3 regions of the Komagataeibacter sp. NFXK3 genome follow, and region 3 is predicted to be linked to each of the others. Evidence: predicted binding sites of a transcription regulator. Region 3 holds the regulator's gene; each other region holds the start of a gene.

Region 1 (7,421 bases), on a different contig from region 3:
CGTAATGGTCATAGACCCACTGAATGACCTGTTCACGTCGCGCGTGCTCGAAATCGACGTCGATATCCGGCGGCTCGCCGCGCTCTTCAGAGACGAAGCGTTCGAACAGCAGGGAGTTGCGGGCCGGATCGATGGCGGTGATGCCGAGTACATAACAGACTGCGGAATTGGCCGCCGAGCCACGGCCCTGACAGAGAATGTCCTGGGAGCGGGCATAGCGGACGATGCTGTTCACGGTCAGGAAATACGGTGCGTAGTTCATCCGCCCGATCAGGCCGAGTTCATGGTGGAGCGTTTCCGCCACGTCATCCGGTACGCCATCCGGATAGACGGAACGGGCGCCCTCCCAGGTCAGCGCCTCCAGCGCCTGCTGGGGTGTCCGGCCGGGCACGGACACCTCATCGGGATACTGATAGCCCAGATCATCAAGTGAGAAGCGGCAGCGCTCCACAATGTCCATGGTCCGGGCCACCGCTTCTGGATAGCGCACGAACAGCCTGGCCATTTCCTGAGGCGGTTTGAGATAGCGGTCGGCATGACGTTCGCGGACAAAGCCTGCCTCATCGATGGTGGTGTTGTGGCGGATGCAGGTCACGACGTCCTGCAGGATGCGGCGGTCATGGGTGTGAAACAGCGCGTCGTTGGTTACAACGGTTGGCACACGTGCCTGATGCGCCAGGTTCGCCAGTTCATAAAGCCGCATCTGGTCATTGGGACGGCGCAGCAGGGTGAGCGCCATGTAGGCGCGATCGGCAAAAGCCTCTTTCAGTTTGCGAAGATGCAGGGCGTAGGCATCATCCGCCGTGTCCGGGATCATGACGACGATCTGGCCTTCACCCCAGGCGACAAGATCCTCCCAGAGCAGATGGCATTTCCCCTTGCCGGCTCGGGCCTTGCCTATGGTGAGCAGACGGCAAAGGCGTCCGTAAGCCGCGCGGTCGGTTGGATAGACCAGTACCGGCGGGAAATCGACCAGATCGAGACGACAGCCGACGACCAGCCGGACGCCGGTAGCCTTCGCGGCTCCGTATGCCTGCACCATACCCGCCAGGGAATTGCGGTCGCAGATGCCCAGCGCCTCAATGCCAAGCGTTTTTGCCTGTTCGAACAGTTCGATCGGCGAGGAGGCGCCACGCAGAAACGAGAAATAGGTCGTGACCTGCAGTTCGGCGTAGCGTGGCGCCGAGCTGTTCATCCGAAGATCCCATGCAGGAACCAGCCCTGCGAGCCGGTCTCGCCGTGCTCGCCATCGCCCGCCCGGTAAAGCCAGAAGCGCTCGCCGCTGGTGTCCTCCACCCGGAAGTAATCCCGGGCGATAGTCAGTTCGGCATCATTCTTCCACCATTCGCCAAAGACACGCTCCGGCCCGTCGGCGCATTTCACTTTCCGTCGCACGCCCCGCCAGATGAAGAACAGCGGTGGCTGATCCGGCAGTTCCGCCATGGCCTGCACGGGTTCGGGCCGCGCCAGCAGGCGTGTCGGACGCGGCCAGTGCTCAGGCCAGTCCTTTGCCTCCTCGGGGGCCAGAGCGGGCACCCGGCAGAAAGAGCGTTCGGGCAGGTCGCTTTCCACCGGGGCAAAGCGATAGAGCGCCTGCGTGCCGACACGGTTGGCCAGCGTGTCGATCAGGTCGGACACATCGGCCTCTTGCTCGGCGATCAGGGAAGAGACCGTCTGCCGCCGGTCCATGGGTTCCGCCAGGGAGGCGATCAGCACCATGCGCTCAATGCCGAACCCTGGATCAATGTTTTCGATCTTCTCGCATAGCAACCGGGTCAGGCGTTTTATGTCCCGCACCGGCATGGCCGTGGCCACCCGGATCGCCTCGGTGCGGCTGTCCACGCGATGCAGCAGCAGGTCGAGACGGCGCACGCCCTGTCCACGTTCGTCCAGCCCCTGGCAGAGCAGCGGCACCAGCCTGCCGATATATTTGGCGATGGTCTCGGCCGTGCCGATGGGTTCGGCGAAGTTCCGGCTGACCTCCATCGGATCGACAGGGCGGACTGGCACGATGGCCTCCCCCATGCGGCCAAAAGCCTGATCCAGTCTGCGGGCGATATCGGGACCGAACCGCAAGGCCAGAGGGGCGCGAGGCATGGCGGCCAGCGGCCCGATGCGGGACACACCCAGCGTGGCCAGTCCGTCGATGATCGTGTCTGGCAGACGCAGTGCTTCAACCGGGAGATCGGCCAGAGCAGAGGCTGTTCCGCCTGAGGGCACAACGGCAATCGGTGCCCGACTATAGCGGGCGATGGCGTGCGCAGCGCCCCACGTGTCCGCCACCACAGCTTTTGCCCGAAAGCCGGCGCCCGCCATGCGATGAACCATGTCCTTGAGCATGGGGAGTTCACCGCCATGCAGGTGATCCGCCCCCGTCGTGTCCAGGACCAGACCGTCCGGCGCATCGACGGCCACGATGGGCGCGATCCGGTGCTGAAACCACAAGGCAAGTTTTTCCAGTCCAAGACGGTCGCCCTCGGGATCGGCGTCCATCAACACCAGATCGGGATACAGCGCCTGGGCCTTGGCGACTGGTGTGCCGGGACGCAGCCCCAGCTTGCGGGCGGCCAGATCGACCGACAAGACAACTCGTCGTCGTCCTTCACGCCCGGCCAGTGCGAGCGGCACTTCAGGCGCTGGCGCGTCTTTGCCCAGCCGCTTCCTGATCCGATCCGTCGGCCACAACGGCAGGTAAAGAGAGACGATCCGCGATCGGACTGCATGGAGTGAGCCTTCCTTTGGCATCACAGGCCTCCACTTCAAAATCGGCACATTCGCCCGCACGGGCGCGGATCAGTTCCAGCAGCCAGCGCGGTCTTCCGACGCCGGGAACCGGTAAAGGCACGGATGGCAGGACTGAGACCCGCCATCGGGTCACACTGGCAGTCGGCTGGCCAAAATCCGCGGCATCCGTCTGCCGTCGCCAGCGCCGGATGGCAATGCCCAGGGAGCCGGACGTCTCGGCCGCCAGCTGCAAACGACGTGAGGCCGTCATGGACAGACGCGCCACCTCGGCCACAACGGCCCCAAGGCCGCCATGCCGCAGCCCCTCCTCAAAACAGGCCAGCACATCGACGTCCGATCCCGCCTCGACATAGATGGTCCGCCGTGCCGACAGACCGACCTGTTTCAGGGAAGGGGCGAACACATCCTGGCGGGTGACGATCCACAGCACCTTGCCACGCGTGCGCGCGGCAATGCCGGCGCAGAACTGACCGGCGGCGGCACTGTGCAGGGCGTCATTCCCGCCGCCCGCCACCTCGTGCAGAGCGCCCAGCGCCAGACCGCCGCCGGGCAGACGCGCATCGATCTCGCGCACGCCAAAGGGCATTACCTTTCTGCGTCGGTCGCTATGCCCTTCGAGACGGCTGATCGCAGCCCGCAGGGCCTCCAAGCCGGGTTTTTTCTGGGTTTCAGCAGTCATTTCACGGCTCGACGTTCCTTGCGCAGGCAAATTTCCTGATTATATGTTCCTGATTTGTTCCGTTAACCTGTCAGCGTCAACATTTATCTGTAGGGAGACCACCCCTTTTCAGCATGTGGAAATCCACAATCCCTAGAGATATCTTCCTAAGAAATTGAAAGCAGGAAATTTTGTCGGAAAGGGGACGGACTGTTACCATCCTGCTCATAAAAAAGATCGCTGTCCGGGGGAAGCCGATGAACACGGAGTCTCCTCATGTGCTCAGTCAGGATGGGAGGCACAGGTGCTTGTTCACGAAGGGGCGGGGCGTAACGCCAGTATCGACAGGCGTCTGGGCTGCTCGCTGGCGGCCATTGCCGGTGCTGTGAACGCCGCTGGTTTTCTGGCCGTGGGCTATTATTCGGCCAACATGACTGGCAATGTCTCAGCACTAGCGAGCGGCCTGCATGAAGGCCATCTGGAACTGGTCCTGTCCTGCTGTGGTCTTATACTGGCCTTTGTCGCTGGCGCGGTAATGTCGGTGCTGCTGGTCAATGCAGGTCGTCGCCGTCATCTGCCGTCGATCTACGCACGGAGCATCCTTCTGGAAGCCTGCCTGCTCGGGCTTCTGGGGGCTGTGGATCTTCTGTTTTCGGCCCAGCCACGGGATCCGGTGCTGGCCTACGGGCTGAGTTTTCTCATGGGCCTCCAGAACGCCACGGTCACACGTATTTCCGGGGCGCGTGTCCGCACCACCCATATGACGGGAATGCTCACCGATGTGGGGCTGGAACTGGCGGACTGGCTGGAGAGCTTTTTCCATCCAGTTGACCCGGCCCGGCGGACCGGTACGCGCGAGCGCCTGGGGCTGCATGCCGCCATCGTGCTGTCCTTCACGCTGGGCGGCGTGTCCGGCGCCTTTCTGTATGGCTGGTGGTCTGCTCTGTTTCTTCTAGCTCTGGCGGGGCTTCTGGCCTGTCTTGCCCTGCCGGGCGCGCTGTCGCATGAGCCTATGGCGGAACATGAACCGTCGTCGGTTCAGGCTTACGGGGAGAAGCATCCCTGATGTGCAATCTCTATGCCATGACGTCGAACCAGAAAGCGATCCGGGAGATTGCAATGGTTCTCGATGATCTGACGGGCAATCTCCAGCCTCTGCCGGAGATATACCCGAATACAATGGCCCCGATCGTGCGGAACGGCGGAAACGGTCGTGAACTGGTCATGGCACGCTGGGGCCTGCCGACACCGCCCGGGTACCTGAAGGGACACAGGGTCGACCGGGGTGTAACTAACATCCGCAATCCGTCCTCGACATGGTGGAAACGCTGGGAGGGCGTGCAACATCGTTGTCTGGTGCCATTGACAGCGTTCTACGAGCCGGAGCGTCTGCCCGACGGGACATCACGACCGGTGTGGTTTGCGCGGAATGATGGAGAACCGCTGGCCTTCTTTGCCGGGATATGGTGTCGATGGACGTCTGTGCGCAAACTGGCGGACGGCGAGACGACGGATGATCTGTTCGGTTTTTTGACCACGGACGCCAATCGGGAGGTGGGCGCGATCCATCCGAAAGCCATGCCTGTAATCCTGACCCAATCGAATGAGCTGGAGCGCTGGATGACGGCACCGGCAGCGGAGGCTCTGGAACTTCAGCGACCGCTTCCTGATGGGGTCTTGTGTCGGGTGCAGGCCCCGGTTCCGGCTGACTGAGAAAGGGGATCATCCTGTCCTGTTCGTGGCGTTTGATACATCGCAACGACAGATCGGCTTATCGGGTGTTGTGTGGCTGAAGAGGTTTCCCGCCATCAGCCTTTTCCACAAAAAGGACATACGCCATGAGATATGCTCACAGCAATTACGAGGCTTTTGTTCACCCTCCAGCACCGCAGGGTATGGAAGGGCGGTCAGCATGGATCGTGGGCGGTGGACTGGCGGGCATGGCGGCGGCGGCGTTCCTCATCCGGGATGCGGGCATGACGCCTTCAGCCATCACCATTCTTGAGGCCTCGGACAACGACGGTGGCGCGCTGGACGGAGCGGGGAATGCGGAGACCGGCTGGCTGATCCGTGGCGGTCGGGAAATGGAAGAGCAGTTCCTGTGTCTGTGGGATCTGTACCGTTCCATTCCCTCTCTGGAAATTCCCGATGCTTCAGTGCTGGATGAAGTCTGGCAGGTCAATCAGGCCGATCCGTCCACAAGTCCGGTCCGCGCCATGTGCAACCGTGGGCAGCCCCTCGCCGATCGTGACAGGCTGACACTCACGGGAAAGGCGCGGCGCGAGATTATTGCCCTCATTCTGACCGATGAGGATGAGTTGGCGGGGAAGACGATCGCGGATGTGCTGTCCGGCGATTTCATGGCGTCGAACTTCTGGCTGTTCTGGCGGTCGATGTTTGCGTTCGAGACCTGGCACAGCGCTATTGAGATGAAGCGTTACCTCGCACGGTTCGTGCATCAGATTCTCGGTTTGAAGGATCTGCATACGCTGAAGTTCACCCGATATAACCAGCAGGAATCCCTCAGCCAACCACTGGCCACATGGCTTGCTGATCAGGGCGTCGTGTTCCGTCATGGTGTGAAGGTGACGAATGTTGTCGTTGATGTTTCGGGCAGCAGGAAGATTGCGACCCATCTCGACTGGCTGGAAAATGGCGCGTCCGCCGGTGTTGACCTGGGGCCGGCAGAGCTGGTGTTCGTGACCAACGGTTCCATGGTGGAGAATTCACGCTGGGGCGACCATCATACACCCGCGTCGATTGAAACGACCATCGGAGAGGGGAGCGTCTGGCAGCTCTGGCGCAACCTCGCCGCGCAGGATGCTGGTTTTGGTAACCCGGATATTTTCTGTGGCGATACAAAAAAATCCCGCTGGCTGTCGGCAACCGTTACGACCCGGGATGCGCGGATTCCGGAGCTTGTAAAGCGGATTACGGGGCGTGATCCGTATTCGGGGAAAATCATCACGGGTGGTCCGGTCACGATCGCGGATTCATCCTGGCTGATGAGTTGGGTGGTCAGCCGTCAGCCCCATTTCAAGGGGCAGCCCGAAGGCCAGATGGTGGCCTGGCTCTATGGTCTGTTCAGTGACGTGCCTGGCGATTACGTGAAAAAGCCCATGCAGGACTGCACGGGGGAGGAAATCACCCGTGAGTGGCTGTTCCATATGGGCGTGCCGGTGGATCAGATCGACGATATGGCAGCGACAGGGGCGACGACGCGTCCGTGCATGATGCCGTTCATCACGGCGCAGTTCATGCCGCGTGCACCGGCGGACAGGCCGAACGTGGTGCCGCACGGGAGTGTCAATCTCGCCTTCCTCGGGCAGTTCGCCGAGACGCCACGCGATACGGTTTTCACCACGGAATATTCCGTCCGCACGGCGATGGAGGCGGTCTATACGCTGTGCGGCGTCAGGCGGGCCGTGCCGGAAGTGTCGGGCGGCATTTTCGATGTCCGGATGCTGCTACAGGCGGCAGCGGAACTGCGGGACGGAGAGAAAGTGCCAGCATCCGGGCTGATCCGGCACCTGACACAGGGAATCGAGATTGACGATCTTCTGGAGCGCTACGGGCTGGTATAATTTTATTGTCAAAAGCCGAGGCGTAATTACTGCTCTCTTCTAGCTACGGTAGAAACAAGCGCCATTCTGAGTTGATGCACAAAAGTAATATAGAAGTTTGCGCGACTTTAGGAGGGAGGGCTCGGAAGAGAGAAGTGTTCCGGCGCAGAACATTGGCACTCACGCAAGAAAGGTCGGTATTTTTCTGACTACCGCATGACCGGAGGTTGGGGTAGAAAAGATGTGACGATAAATGATTTGGACACGGAATGTGTTTTTAGCACAATTAACCATTAAAGATTTCCGACGTATTAAAGAGGCAACCTTATTGTTTCAGCCCGGCCTCAATATCATTGTTGGGCCAAATAATATTGGGAAAACTGCTGTAGTAGATGCCTTGCGAGCATTACTTGCTGGGGCCGACGACCCGTATCCACGTTTTAGTAGTGACGACA
Region 2 (7,421 bases), on a different contig from region 3:
CCTGCCTGCCTCGCCACGCGCCACCAGGCCTGAGGATCGCTGCAATGCAGACCCACCAGATGCGTCTCGTCATTGTCGGGTCCGCAGCCTTCGAGGATCGTCCAGCCCTCTTCGTGGGCCTGTTTCAGATCGAAGGCGTGCGCCTGTGCGGGGCGTTCGAGGGTGTCTGACATTGTCTTTATTTCCTTTCCTGACCCTCTCCGGCGAGCGCAGGACAGTGCGGCCTGCCAGAGCGACGCACAGCGTCGGGACCGCCCGGCCCGCAGCGCAGCGAGGACACGGACGGACCCACCTCTTGCAGGGCGGGCTGGCCTGTGCTGCCCCCCTCCCCTCTTCTTCTTTTTCAACCTTCTGTTTTTTCTTCTTTTTTTCAGGTTGGCCCCCCGCCCTGCCCGAACGCTCCGGCCGGGGTCTCCCAGGCTGGTGTGAAGACAGTCGGGATCGGACGCGCCGAGAGGCACGCGCGGGCCAGCTCGGGCGCTGCCAGGGCGGCGGCATACGGCCTGCCCTGCTCGGCGATCTGCTCCAGCGACACTGTGCGCTTGATCGTGCAGCCAAACTGCTGCTCGTACTGCACGAGACGTTCAAAGCGGGCAGGATCGAGCCAGCGGATCGTTGCAAACTGCCGCGCATCGCCAAAAATACAGGTGGCACAGGACAGTCTGGAGAAGCCGATGCGGTATGGCAGCGCCGGCATCACCTTCCAGCGTTTCAGGCTGTCCCAGACCTGCGCCTCGCTCCACTGGTGAACGGGCCGCCAGTGATCGACGTGACGGCGACGTCGCGTGCCGTGCCGCGTATCCGTGCGGTGCGGCTCAAAAGCGGCATAACGGGCACGGTTTGGGCTTTCCTCGGCGCGCTCACCGGTCACGAACAGGGTGCGGCAGTTCAGGAAGCGGTCCTGGCCGCGTAGGGCGCGGTCGGCGACGTCGATCTTGGTGACACCGGAGCACCAGCGTGTCGTCAGGCTGGCGGAGACCTGGGGAAACCGCAGGCGCGTCCCGTTCGGCCCCTGCCCGCCTGTGCGGATCAGACCCTCAGGGCTTTCGAAAAGGACAGGGGCTGTCGGTGCGTCCTTGCGGAGCATCTCCCGCTCGAAGCCGCCCTCGCGCCAGGAGCGATAGAGCGGCAGGCCGAAGTCCCGCGCCAGGGCGCTCACATAGGGGCTTGTGGAGGGCCAGTCCATGAAGGACGGCCCCTGCCCGTCCACCTCGTGGTGCCACAGTTCCAGGCGGTCCGTCGGGGCACCGCCTTCAAGGAGGGCGAAAAGGCAGGCGAGGCCGTCTTTGCCGCCCGACACGGCCACGATGATGCTGTCATACGACGTCAGATCCGGCGTCATGACACGAACCTGCTGACCGGGGCACCTGTCCGGACAGAGCGGCACATCAGGGCACTGGCGATCGGAGCGTCCCGCAGGAGAAGCGGCTTGACGTGCCGGTTGTCCCAGCTCAGGCCGTCGCAGCGTGAGAGGAGTCCAAGCTGGGTTGCCGCCTCATCCCGGCACGCACACACCCGCTCATTGCCCCCCGCACTGCGACGGCAGGGCTCATGCGCCGGCGCGTTGCAGCCCGTACACGGGATCGTCAGGGCCGGATCACCGCCAGCCCAGTGCTCATTGCATTTGCGGCAGGACACAGGCTCCTGCGTATCGGTCCACCGCATGGGCGGCCGACCGCGTGGTGTTGGGACATAAGGAAGGTAATGACGGCGCATGATGCTCGATCCATTTCTGGTTTTTGAACATCGTCGCGTCCGGCTGGGGGCTGTTCAGACTGCAACAGTGCCGCGCAGCGGCAGGATCAACGCGGCCCGCAGCCACGCGCAGACGGCGTAGCCGGCGAGCATGGCGAGGACACGCGTTGACCCACCTGTTGCGGGCTGGGCGGCTTCCAGTCAGCCCTTTCCTACCCTGCTCTCCTTTTATCCGGTTTATTTCTTTATCAGGTTTAAATTATTACCGGGTTTTTGTTCATATCCGGTTTTGTGCCTTAATCCCGCTTCAGAAGCCGCCAGTAGAAGGATAAGTTGGAACACTCTTATTGGGCTCCTATAAAATATTATCCGGTTATAGTGATTACCGGATATATTTTTTAATCCGGTTTTAACATTTATCCGGTTTACTAAACTACACAGCGGCACTACCAACGTAGGTCAGCACGGCTTCTTTGAGCGGAGAACACAATGCCTGTCATCGCTATCGCGTCCCCCAAAGGAGGCGCTGGAAAATCGACTACAGCTGTCATCTTGGGGACCCAGCTTGCACACTATGGCGCAGAGGTGACTCTATTAGACTGCGACCCGAACGAAGCGTTGACTTTATGGGCTGACCGCGCGCCAAGACCGCCGAGAATCAGCCTGATAACGAAGGTCTCTGAAAGCGACATTATAAAGACGATCAAAAGGCACGACGCTGACGGGAAAATCGTCATTGTCGATTTGGAAGGCGTCGCGTCGAGATTGGTGTCGCGCGCAATTTCTCAAGCTGATTTGGTGTTGACCCCCATGCGAGGAACCACATTAGACGCGACAATAGGAGCGAGAGCCCTTGCTCTAGTAGCAGAGGAAGAAGAGTCTTTAGGGCGTAAGATTCCTCACTCAGTTGTTTTCACAATGACGCGGGCAATTCGCTCCAAACAGCATTCAGGTATTGAAGCTTCACTTAGGGAGTCAGGCGTGGACGTGATAACGCCCCCTCTAATGGAGCGTGCTGCGTTTTCCGCTCTTTTCGAGTTCGGTGGAGATCTGCACTCAATCCCACCACAAGGTAACATGGTGGCAGCGATCGAAAACGCCGATGGCTTTGCACAAGCTGTGTACCGACGCCTTACAGGAGCGGCAGAATGACCGAGAAGAAGCCTTTTGCGATTGATGTAGGAAAGCTCCGGTCGCGAGAAAAAGTCGCATCGGCCTCCGCCGTCGAACGAGTTGATCGCGTCGCTGCGGATCATGGCTTCATAGCCAGAGAACCTGCAAAACGTAGAGGACGCCTACCCAGCCCTCGAACAGGACAACTGCACGCTAAGGTATTTCCCGATGTTTCCGACGAAATCGCTAAGGAGGCGACTAGGCGAGGCGTTACCCAAGGCGTCGTCATAGAAGAAGCTTGGAAGCTGTATAAAGAGAATAATCCGGTTTGATTGTTTACCCGGTTTTATAAGTAACCGGGTAATATATTTTACCGGATAACCCTAAAAACGCTTGCAATGGAATTAGACTTGTTCTCTTTATGTTCTCGTTAAGGAGAACATAGATGACAACGGACGCCCTGGCGCGACTGCGCGAGCAGGTCCGACGCCTGGAGCGTCGAGACCTGTCTCACTCCCGTAGTGACACACTCGCCACCGGACATTCTGCCGTCGATGCCCATCTCGGCGGCGGTCTCAAGACCGGCAGCCTGCATGACTTTCTGATTTCTGATCCTCTGGAGATCGGGGCCAGTCTCGCCATGCTGCTGCCCATCCTGCAAAAGGGCAGGGGGCCGGTCTTCTGGATCAGCGATACGCCTGCCGCACTGAATGCTTGGGGACTGCATCAGTGCGGTCTGTCTCCAGATACTCTGGTCTGCATTGAAACGGATCCCGCCAGCCTGCTCGCTGTCGCCGAAGACGTGTTGCGCGGACCAGAGCGCGCATTGGCCGTCATCACTGGCAGCCAAGTTCCAACCCTTAAGGAAATCCGTCGCCTCAATCTGGCAGTGGAAGCGAGTGGCAACACAGGCTTCTTCCTGCGCTTTGCACTGCTCGCGCGCGCTCCCGGGAAAGATCCCTGCGCGTGCGCCACGCGCTGGCGGATCCTCTCTCATCCCTCATCACCACGATTTTTTCCGGGACTGGCCATGCCGCTTCCCGGTTCCCGACGCCTTTCTGCCGCGCTGCTGCGGGTGAGGGGAGGCCGCCCTGCTCACTGGATCCTCGACTGCACCGATCATGCGCCGCTTTCTCGCTCTCTGGATGCCCTTCTGGCGCACCGAGCGCCTTCAGCTCTCCCGCTCGGAAGACTTCCCGCCCGACAGGCCCCTGATCGTGCACGCGCCAGCGCATAACCGTCAGATCGTCACTGGTGTCAGTCCGGCTGCGCTCGCAGCCGGACTGACACCCGGAATGCCGCTAGCGCAGGCCCGCTCCCTGGTGCCGGATCTTCTGACCGCAGAAGAGGACGCCGACGCACAGAGGGCCGCGCTGACAGATCTGTGCTCCTGGCTGATCTGGCTGTCGCCGCTGCCTGCGCTCGACGCTCCGGACGGTCTCTACAGCGACACCACCGGATGCGCCCATCTTTACGGCGGCGAGGCGGCCATGCTGGATCTCGTCAGGGACCGCCTGAAGGCGAGGGGGCATTCCTGCTCCGTAGCACTGAGCGATACCGCCGCTGCCTCACGCGCTCTGGCCCGTTCGGGGATCGACCAGATCTGTCTCGTGCCTCCCGGTCAGCAGAAACAGGCGCTGCACCCGTTGCCCTGTTCAGCACTTCCCTTACCCGAGAAGACACTCTCCAGCCTCACCCGACTTGGACTGAACACGATTGGCGCCCTTGCAGACCTCCCTCGCGCGCCTCTGGCCAAGCGTTTTGGCGCAGAGCTTCTGAGCTGTCTTGATGACGCTCTGGGACGGCAGGCCAGCCCGCTCAGCGTGTTTCAACCTGTGGACCGGATTTCCCTGACCCGGTCTCTGGTCGAGCCGATCAGCACACCGGAGGCCATTGCCACGGTGATTGCTGCCCTTGTGCCGGTTGTCTGCGAAAAGCTGACGGCGCGAGGGGAGGGGGCGCGGCAGCTCGACTTTCTCTGTGTGCGCGTGGACGGATCCATCCAGGCCGTCCGCGTGGGGACGTCCGATCCGACGGCTGACGTGCCGCGTCTGACGCGCCTGCTGAAGGACCAGATCCCGCAGATCGCGCCCGAGTTCGGAATTGAAACCGTCATCCTGACTGTCAGCGCGAACGAACCGCTGGAAGCGGGACCTGAGCGGTCAGTCCTGCCGGACGTCGGGGCATCCTCGGAGCACGCTCTCCCGGCCACTCTGATCGACCGGCTGCTGAACCGTCCGGGGATTGTTTCTGTCCACCAGCTCGCGCCTCGGTTTTCCGCCTGGCCGGAAGACGGACAGTCTCGCGTTTCTCCAGGCGACATGGCAAAACCGCCTCTCGCGAGCCAGATGCTCTGGGCGCGGCCGAACATTGTGTTCGATCTGCCCGTCCGGGTGCAGGTGACTGCCCTGCTTCCGGACGGTGCGCCCCGCCAGTTCGTCCTCAAGCGGCAGACACATCGCATTGCGGCCGCCGATGGCCCCGAACGTCTGCTGGGAGAATGGTGGCAGACGTCCGAAAGTTACGGCGCGATCCGCGACTACTGGCAGGTCGAGACCACGACCGGCCTGCGCCTGTGGCTGTTTCGCAAAGGCGACGAAGCCCATGCCTGGTCCGGTTCGGGCGACTGGTTTCTACAGGGGGGCTTCTGATGGACTCCCGCGATGATCTGATCCCGGCCAGCACCTCGGATGTGGCCGAAGTCCTGATGCACGCGTTGTGTTACGATGGACGCAGGCGCACGCATGACGCCGCCGAGCTGATGGCCCATCTGGTGGCCGAGCGTCTGGTCGCCTATCTCGAACGATCCGGATTTGTCGTGATGCGCGCTCCCACCAGCAACGCGCCTGATAGCAGCCGACACCCGCATCCCCACCGCCGCTAGATCATGAGCGCGCCTTATGTCGAATTGCAGGTCACGTCCTCGTTTTCGTTCCTGCGCTCGGGCAGCCAGCCGGATGAACTGATCTTTCAGGCGAAAGCCCTGGGCTATGAAACAATCGGTCTGACCGACTGGAACACTGTGGCCGGAGTGATCCGCGCCCATCTGGCGGCGCGCGAGGCCGGTCTTCGTCTTCTACCCGGATGCCGTCTGGCTCTACGTGACGGCAGTGCGCTCCTGGCCTATCCCCGAAACCGTGCCGGCTGGGCGGGTCTGTGCCAGCTTCTGACCCTTGGCCATCACCGGGGCGAGCGGGAAGTCTTCCTTCTGGGCTGGGAGGATCTCATCGGAGCGGCACCGGATCTCCTCCTGATCCTGTTGCCGCCCGAGGATCTGGCAGCACTTCCCGGGCACGTTCAGAGCCTGCTGGATCTGCCCGGACAAAGGGCAGGCGAAGAAGAGACCCGGTTTGTCGCGCTGACGGTGCTCAGGCAGCCGGGAGATCTGGCGCGGCTTCACGCGCTCGCGGGCTTCTGCACAGCGCGCGGTCTGGCCTGTGTTGTGACAGGAGATGTTCTTTACCACGATGCGCGCCGGCACGTTCTTCAGGACGTCGTCACGGCGATCCGGGAAGGCTGTACCGTCGATGATCTTGGCAACCGCCGTCATGTCCACGCCGATCGCCATCTGAAAGCCCCTGAAGAACAGGAACGCCTGTTCGCCGCCTTTCCGGATGCTCTAGCCAACACGCGGCGAATTGCCGAGGCCTGCACGTTTAGTCTGGATGACCTCACCTATCAGTATCCGACCGAAACCGAGAGAACGGGCGAAAGCGCGCAGGACACACTGACACGCCTGGTCGAAGCCGCACTACCGCGACGCTATCCGGCCGGGGCGCCCCCTGAGGTCGAGACGCAGATCGCCCACGAGCTGAGGCTGATCGGCTCTCTGTCCTACGCACCATATTTCCTGACCGTGCATACAATCGTGCGTCACGCCCGCTCACTCGGCATTGTCTGTCAGGGGCGCGGATCTGCTGCGAACTCGGCGGTCTGTTATGTTTTGGGCATCACGAGTATTGATCCGGTCCGCTCGGGCCTGCTGTTCGAGCGGTTCATCTCGGCCGAACGGCAGGAACCGCCTGACATCGACGTCGATTTCGAGAGTGACCGCCGCGAAGAAGTCATCCAGTGGATCTATCGGCACTATGGTCGCCATCGCGCAGCCCTGTGTGCCACCGTGCAGCGTTATCAGCCCAAAGGCGCGTTGCGCGAGGTCGGCAAGGTGCTGGGGCTACCGGAGGATCTGACCGGCCAGCTTTCCAAACACATCGCCTCATCGTTGGCCGATCCTGATCTGTGCAAAGCGCGCGCGACCGATCTTGGCCTAAACCTGAAGGACAGACGCCTCAGCCTGACGTTTCATCTTGCCCGCCAGCTTCTCGGCTTCCCGCGCCAGCTTGGGACGCATCCGGGCGGATTTGTGCTGACCGAGGATCGCCTGGACGAACTCGTGCCTCTGATGCCGACGGCCATGGACGGACGGCAGATCATCGTCTGGGACAAGGACGATATCGACGTGCTGCGCTTCATGAAGGTGGACGTTCTGGGCCTGGGAATGCTCGGCTGTCTGCGTCGCGGGTTCGAGTTGCTGCACACCGTGTATCAGACCCGCATGGACTTGGCTTCGATCCCGGCCGAGGATCCGCAGACCTATCGCATGATCCAGAAGG
Region 3 (7,421 bases):
ACGGCAGGGCAGGAACGCGGCATGCCGACCTGGATCGGCTGCGTGGCACAGGTGCATGTCGACCGTAGCACCGGCGTGGTCACGTGCCAGAAGCTGACCATCGTGGTTGATGCGGGCACCGTGGTCGACCCTGATGGCGCCAAGGCCCAGACCGAGGGTGCAGCGCTGTGGGGCCTGAGCATGGTCCTGTTCGAGAACACGGAAATCGTGAACGGCCTGCCCGTGGACCGGAACCTGAACACCTATACCCCGCTGCGTATTGCCGATACGCCGGAGATGGACATCGAGTTCCTGCCCAGCACCGAAAAGCCCATGGGCCTTGGTGAACCCGGCACGACGGTGGTGGGGCCTGCCATTGGCAACGCCATCTTCAACGCCGTGGGCGTGCGCCTGCGCCATATGCCGGTGCGCCCGGCCGATGTGCTGCGCGGTTTGCAGGGAAGCTGATCCCGCGCATCCTGATGCACTGAAAAAGCCCGGCATGCGCCTTGCATGCCGGGCTTTTTCATGGCCTGCGCATTCCTTCAGCTACCGGGGCGCATGCCCATGCACGCTGCCAGGATCGCCACGAAGCATAACTCCGCCAGGCAGATGACAAACCACTGCACCGTCATGTAGCCCCGTGGCATGGCGCCACGCCGCCAGGCCATGCGTTCCACCACGACTGTTGCGGCAAAGCCCGCGATCAGCGTCATGAGCCCGGCAAGTTCCTGCACGGTGGCGGCGCACAGCCCGATCCAGCCAACAAAGGCCGGCAGGCCGCCGAGCGCAAGCCGCAGGTTGGTCAGACGCTGCGTGCCGCCTGCGGGTATGATGTCAGGCTGCTCCAGCGCCAGCCCCCAGTGCACCGCGCCGAGGAAGGACAGCATCACCGCGCCATAGCCCACGGCGGCGGTGAGCAGGCGTGGCGTATGGTCGGGCGAAAGGAACAGGATTGCACAGGTGCAGCCAAACAGTGGCAGCAGGCTGGCCAGGGCAGTGACGATGGCAAGCAGCGGCAGGCGTTTCACGGCGGGGTCTCCTAATATCTTGTGCTGGGTTGCATACCCTACTCTGGCGTGATGCGTTGCATCTGTTATCGTGAGGGAGGATATGCATGCCGGTGGCATGCGGCATCCCCATAATGTCAAATCTGAGGAAACAGATACCATGAGCGCCATTATCGATATCATCGCCCGCGAAATCCTCGACAGCCGGGGCAATCCCACCATCGAGGTGGATGTTGAACTGGCATCGGGCGCCAAGGGCCGCGCTGCCGTGCCGTCAGGTGCCTCCACCGGCGCGCATGAGGCCGTGGAACTGCGTGATGGCGACCCCAAGCGCTACGGCGGCAAGGGTGTGCTCAAGGCTGCGGCCAATGTCGAAGGCGAAATCCTTGAAGCGCTGCAGGGCGTGGAATCAACCGATCAGGTCGCCATTGACGAGGCGATGATCGACCTTGATGGCACCCCCAACAAGGCCCGGCTGGGTGCAAACGCCATCCTTGGCGTGTCGCTCGCGGTGGCCAAGGCCTCGGCGGAAGAACTGCAGACCCCGCTCTACCGCTACGTGGGCGGCGTTTACGCGCGCACCCTGCCCGTGCCGATGATGAACATCATCAATGGCGGCCAGCATGCCGATAACCCGATCGACATCCAGGAATTCATGATCCAGCCCGTGGGCGCCCCCACGGTCACGGATGCCATCCGCATGGGGTCCGAAATCTTTGCCCAGCTCAAGAAGAGCCTGTCAGGGGCTGGTTACAATACCAACGTCGGCGATGAAGGCGGGTTTGCCCCGGCGCTGAAATCAGCCGATGAAGCCCTTGGCTTCATGATGCGCGCGGTCGAGGCGGCAGGCTACAAGCCGGGTGATGACGTGACCTTCGCCCTCGATTGCGCGGCCACCGAGTTCTATAAAAATGGCCGCTACGAACTGGCGGGCGAGGACAAGAGCCTCGATGCCGCTGGCATGATTGCCTATCTGGCCGATCTTTCCGCCCGCTACCCCATCATCTCCATCGAGGATGGCCTGGCGGAAGACGACTGGGAAGGCTGGGCCGAACTGACCGCCAATCTGGGCCACAAGCTGCAACTGGTGGGTGATGACCTGTTCGTGACCAATCCCGACCGCCTGCGCCGGGGCATCAAGGCGGGTGTTGCCAACTCCCTGCTGGTCAAGGTCAACCAGATCGGCACGCTGAGCGAAACGCTCGAAGCGGTGCAGATGGCCCAGCATGCGGGCTATACGGCCGTGATGAGCCACCGCTCGGGCGAGACGGAAGACAGCACCATCGCCGACCTGGCCGTGGCGACCAATTGCGGGCAGATCAAGACCGGCTCGCTGTCGCGCTCGGACCGCACGGCAAAATACAACCAGCTGATCCGGATCGAGAACGAACTGGCCACGGCGGCACGCTATGCCGGGCGCACGATTCTCAAGAACGGGTGACACGCCGGCCCGGACGGGTTAAGCCCGTCCGGCTTCAAGGGATGCGAAAAGGGGTGATGGAATGCAGGTAGTCAAGATCGCGAAGCGTGTGATGCGCGCGACCATTCCCCCTGCCCTGTTCATCGCGCTGACGGGTTATTTTGGCTGGAACGTCATGCGCGGCGAGCATGGGCTGCACAGCTACGCCACGCAGTTGCACCTGCTTGATGAAGCACGTTCGGCCCAGAAGGACGCCACGGCCGAGCAGGAAGTGTGGCTGCGCCGCGTGCGTGGCCTCAAGGAAGGCGCGCTCGACACCGACCTGCTCGATGAACGCGCCCGCTCCATGCAGAACCTCGCGCGCCCGGATGAGATTGTCGTGCCCTACGCGGAGCATGACCATCTGTACTGAGAGGCCCCGGCACGCGGCAGATACAAAAAAACCCCGGCGGAAAACCTGCCGGGGTTTTTTTCATCTCCGCAAATCGGGAGATTATTTGATCTTCGCTTCGCGGAAGGCCACGTGCTTGCGCGCGACGGGGTCGTATTTCCGCAGTTCCATCTTGCCGGTCTGGGCGCGGGCGTTCTTCTTGGTCACATAGAAGTAGCCCGTGTCCGCCGTGGAGACGAGTTTGATCTGAATGGTGTTGCTCTTGGCCATGATATCCTCAGCACTGCTCCGCCGCTGCTGGAACACTCAGGTGCAGCAGTGGTTCAAGTTGGCGGAAAATGCGCATACACAAGGCTCAGGTCAAGCACCTTGACCGATATTTCTGCTGGAATCGCCCCAGAATGGCAAAAAAAATGGAGTGCCGTGCCCGATGTTGAGTGTAGCGCAAGCGCGTGAGCGGATTCTGGAGGGGGTTTTCCCCCTCCCAGCCGAGGTCGTGGCCCTGACCGATGCCTGTGGGCGCGTCAGTGCCGCCCCCATCACGGCGGGGCTGTCCAACCCGCCAGCCGATGTCTCGTCCATGGATGGCTATGCCGTGCGCGCGGCGGACCTTTCGGCTGGCGGTGCAACGCTTGCCTGCATTGCCGAGGCCCCTGCGGGCCATCCCCTTACCGGGACGGTCGGCCCCGGGCAGTGCGTGCGGATATTTACCGGCAGCGTCATGCCCGCCGGCACCGATGCCGTGCTGATACAGGAGAATGCGCAGCGCGAGGGCAGCAGCGTGCATACCACCCACACGCTGGCGCCGGGCACCTATGTGCGCCGCAAGGGGCAGGATTTTGCAGCGGAGCAGGTGCTTGTGCCCCCAGGCCGCAGGCTTTCGGCACGCGATGTGGGCCTGGCGGCGGCGGCCAACAATGCGTGGGTACAGGTCACCCGCCGCCCCCGCGTGGCCATTGCCGCCACCGGCGATGAACTGCTGCTGCCCGGCAGCCCGATTGGCGCAGGCCAGATTGCCAATTCCAACACGCCCATGCTGGCTGCCCTGCTGCGCGCCGTGGGCGCCGAGCCGGTCATGCTGCCGGTGCTGCGCGATGACATGACCGATGTGGCGACGCTGGAGCGCATGGTTGATGGCGTGGACATGCTGCTGACCGCAGGCGGTGCCAGCGTGGGCAGCCACGACCTGGTGCGCCGCGGGCTGGAACAGGTGGGGCTGAAAACCGATTTCTGGAAGATTGCCATGCGGCCGGGCCGCCCGCTGATGTCGGGCCATCTGGGCCGCCTGCCCTTTATCGGCCTGCCGGGCAACCCGGTTGCGGCTTTCGTGTGTTCCATCGTATTCGTGCTGCCCGCCCTGCGGCGCATGGCCGGGCTGGCGCAATCCGTCGAGCCGCCGGTTCACGCCATTCTGGGCTGCGACGTGCCGGAAAACGACCAGCGCATGGACCACCTGCGCGCAACGCTTGCGCATGACGGACAGGGCCGCCTGGTGGCAACGCCCTTCCCCATGCAGGATTCGGCCATGCTGCACGTGCTGGCGCAAAGCCAGGCGCTGGTGCTGCGCGCGCCCCATGCGCCAGCCGCACAAAAGGGCGATGCCTGCGAGGTGATCCGTATCGATCACGTCTTTGCATAGGCCGGAATGCCGGTTGACGCGGCAGGGGGAACCAATATAGAACATGGAACAGGTTTTTGATTTGTTCCATGGCGTTCGCGCATTGGCGGCGCTGCTCACGGCAAAAGGACATGTGGCATGCTCACCAGGAAACAACATGAGCTTTTGCTGTTTATCGATGGCCACCTGCGCCGGACGGGCTTTTCACCCTCCTTCGATGAAATGAAGGATGCGCTCGGCCTGCGCTCCAAGTCTGGCATCCATCGCCTCATTTCGGCGCTGGAGGAGCGTGGGTTCCTGCACCGCAGGCATCATCGGGCCCGCGCGCTCGAGATCCTGCGCCTGCCCGATATCGATCCGCCGCCGCCCCGCCCTGCCGATTCGCCCCACCCCGCGCCAGACCTGCCTGCGCCTGAACAGATCGCAGCCGTAATGGACGTGCCCTTCGTGGGGCGCATTGCCGCGGGCAATCCCATCGAGGCCATCACCCCCGAGACCACCCGCATCACCGTGCCCGCCGACATGCTGGGCAAGGCCAGCCATTACGCACTGGAGGTAACGGGCAACTCGATGGAGGAAGCGGGCATTCTGGATGGTGACATGGTCATCATCCGTGAGCAGAACCACGCAAGCGATGGGGAAATCGTGGTGGCGCTGATTGATGGCGATGAGGTGACCCTCAAGCGCATCCGCCATCAGGGCAGGGAAATTGCGCTGATCCCGGCCAATAGCGCGTATGAAACCCGGGTTTTTCCGGCAGAACGTGTGTACATACAGGGCACGCTGGCTGGCCTGATCCGGCGCTATTAGCGGTTAGCGCACTGCCAGCCACCCCGTTTCCGGGTGCCGCCCCGTTTCAAAAAGGCGGCGTATTCATGCCTGCATAATGTCATGCCACGGGGGCAGCAGGGCTGCGAGTTGCCCCACCGCTTCCGGCCCCATGGGCGTCATGGGCGGGAACTGCGCCAGAATGCGCACCTGCCCGTGGCGCATGATGGCATCGCGCCCCACAGGTTCGGGCGGCCCGTTCAGGATCACGCCTGCCACATGCAGGCCCCGTGCCCGCAGGGCGGCAAGGCTGAGCAGCGTGTGGTTGATCGTGCCCAGCGTGCTGCGCGCGACCAGCACCACCGGCAGCGCCAGCCGCGCCATCAGGTCGACCATCAGGTAATCAGGCGCAATCGGAACAAACACGCCCCCTGCCCCTTCCACCACGACCGGGCCTGCCGCAGGGTCGTGATGCGGCACGGCGATACGGGCCGGGTCGATGCTGGCATGGGCCTGCCGCGCTGCATCCTCAGGCGAGAGCGAGGCCCCGAAACTTGCTGCGGGCGGATAGAGCCGCGTGGCATCAATCCCCGCCAAGTGGCGCAGGCTCGTGCTGTCGGATGGCGTATCATCCGTGCCGCTTTGCAGGGGCTTCCAGTAAGCCGCGTTCCAGGCCCGCACCAGGGCGGCGGAGGCGACGGTCTTGCCCACATCCGTATCCGTACCGGTCACGAACACACCGGGCCATGGCGCACGATGGAACTGCCCGTACGCCACACGGTACGACATGGCAAAAGGCGCATCCCCAGCGCCTGCCGCAGCCAGTACGCGCTGCAGGCCATCCGTGCGGGGGCTATCCGTATGGGTCGCGCCAATCGCACGGAGTTCGCGCACGAAGGCCAGTGGGGACGCTGGCGTATCGATGATTTCAGTATCTTGCCACAGGCCCGCGCCACAACCGGGCCATTCGGCCTGCAACGTGGCGCAGGGTGGGTAATCCATCATGGGGCATGTCACGCCTACGGCGTCATACGCCGCCCGCCATTGGCGAAAGCTGCCCGCGCACAGGGTTGCCAGCGCCATGTGCCCCCCCGGCGCCAGCAGGCGGGCCAGTACGGCGAGTGTCGCCTTGCGGTTGGCAAACCACTGCATGGCCAGGCTGGAGCAGATCAGGTCGAACGGGCCGGTCAGGTCTGGCGCTTCGCCATCCATGCGGTGCAGCACAAGTTGCCCGTCATCAGGCATGCCCCGGGCCAGGCGTTGCAGCATGCCCGGCGCAATATCAGTGGCGGTGATGTGGGCATGGGGAAACAGGCGGCGCAGTTCACGGGTCAGGAAGCCGGTGCCACAGCCAATTTCCAGAATACGGCGCGGGGCATGAGGGTGCATGCCAGTTGCAATGCGCCGGGCCAGTTCGGTAGCGGCTATGCGCTGGATGCGGGCCGCCTGCTCGTAGTGCCGCGCCATATCGAAACGGGCGGCAATGCTGTCCTTGCGCGTCATGATGGCATCATCCGTCTGGCCATGGTGGTGATGGCATCCGCGCAGGCCGTGGCATGCGTGAGCGGAAGCAGATGGCCGCCTTCCAGCCATTGCAGGGAGCGGGCAGGAAAACAGGCCTCGGTCAGCGCGGGGGGCGCAATGGCATCCTGCGTGCCCGCCATGACATGAACCGGGCATATCGTGCGGTTGAGGTCAGCCCGGCAATCCATGTCCATCAGGGCCTCGAGCCCGGTTTCAAGCCGGTCGCGCTGGATCGGTTCAGGCACTGGCTCATCAATGCCCGCGCGCAGGCGGAAGCTGTGCAGCAATCCCTGCGGCGCACGCAGCAGCCCCTGGCGCATGCGTTCAATCACGCGCCGGCCGATCCCGGCTGGAAAGTCCGGTCCGGCCCCGAACCGGCTGAAGCCGTTTATAAGGATCAGCCCCCGGCACAGCGGTCCATGGTGGCGCAGAAGCCATAACGTGCCCAGTGAGTGCCCGACTCCGATATAGGGCTCCTGTGGCAGTTCCATATGGGCGTGGGGAGCAAAGAAGCCGAAGTCGAGGCCACGCGTCCGTGCCATGCCAAGGGCCGCGCGGGTCGCGGCCCAGAAGGTCGGGTCGAACGCCCAGCCATGCACGAAGGCTACAGGCGAGGTGGCGCTCATGCCGCACTCTGTTGCAGGGCCAGCGGAATGGCGGTGGCAAGCTGGTCGATCATGGCATCGGTATGGGCCGCACTCAGCGCAAGCC

The links. Region 3 encodes LexA, which represses DNA repair genes until DNA is damaged. Its sites were predicted from a motif close to TGTTCTANNTANGTTC; they were not measured.
Region 1: OQZ28_RS16130 (ImuA family protein) is a predicted target of LexA. The motif match lies at 3,469-3,484, and genes of this name have one in related genera.
Region 2: OQZ28_RS14215 (ImuA family protein) is a predicted target of LexA. The motif match lies at 3,220-3,235, and genes of this name have one in related genera.

What each region holds. Positions count from the first base shown of each region.
Region 1 is NZ_JAPIVJ010000028.1:3,749-11,169, reverse strand. It holds gene OQZ28_RS16140 (error-prone DNA polymerase) at 1-1,195, opposite strand, end outside; gene OQZ28_RS16135 (DNA polymerase Y family protein) at 1,192-2,745, opposite strand; gene OQZ28_RS16130 (ImuA family protein) at 2,630-3,424, opposite strand; gene OQZ28_RS16125 (YoaK family protein) at 3,708-4,469, shown strand; gene OQZ28_RS16120 (SOS response-associated peptidase) at 4,469-5,116, shown strand; gene OQZ28_RS16115 (oleate hydratase) at 5,242-6,987, shown strand; gene OQZ28_RS16110 (ATP-dependent nuclease) at 7,220-7,421, shown strand, end outside.
Region 2 is NZ_JAPIVJ010000015.1:36,363-43,783, forward strand. It holds gene OQZ28_RS14190 (hypothetical protein) at 1-173, opposite strand, end outside; gene OQZ28_RS14195 (phosphoadenosine phosphosulfate reductase domain-containing protein) at 371-1,342, opposite strand; gene OQZ28_RS14200 (hypothetical protein) at 1,715-1,837, shown strand; gene OQZ28_RS14205 (ParA family protein) at 2,185-2,847, shown strand; gene OQZ28_RS14210 (hypothetical protein) at 2,844-3,140, shown strand; gene OQZ28_RS14215 (ImuA family protein) at 3,254-4,045, shown strand; gene OQZ28_RS14220 (Y-family DNA polymerase) at 4,026-5,459, shown strand; gene OQZ28_RS14225 (hypothetical protein) at 5,459-5,692, shown strand; gene OQZ28_RS14230 (error-prone DNA polymerase) at 5,696-7,421, shown strand, end outside.
Region 3 is NZ_JAPIVJ010000005.1:53,573-60,993, reverse strand. It holds gene OQZ28_RS07110 (molybdopterin cofactor-binding domain-containing protein) at 1-447, shown strand, start outside; gene OQZ28_RS07105 (DUF3429 domain-containing protein) at 525-1,010, opposite strand; gene eno (phosphopyruvate hydratase) at 1,150-2,430, shown strand; gene OQZ28_RS07095 (FtsB family cell division protein) at 2,492-2,821, shown strand; gene rpmG (50S ribosomal protein L33) at 2,903-3,070, opposite strand; gene OQZ28_RS07085 (molybdopterin molybdotransferase MoeA) at 3,231-4,439, shown strand; gene lexA (transcriptional repressor LexA) at 4,557-5,228, shown strand; gene bioD (dethiobiotin synthase) at 5,292-6,689, opposite strand; gene OQZ28_RS07070 (alpha/beta fold hydrolase) at 6,686-7,336, opposite strand; gene OQZ28_RS07065 (aminotransferase class I/II-fold pyridoxal phosphate-dependent enzyme) at 7,333-7,421, opposite strand, start outside.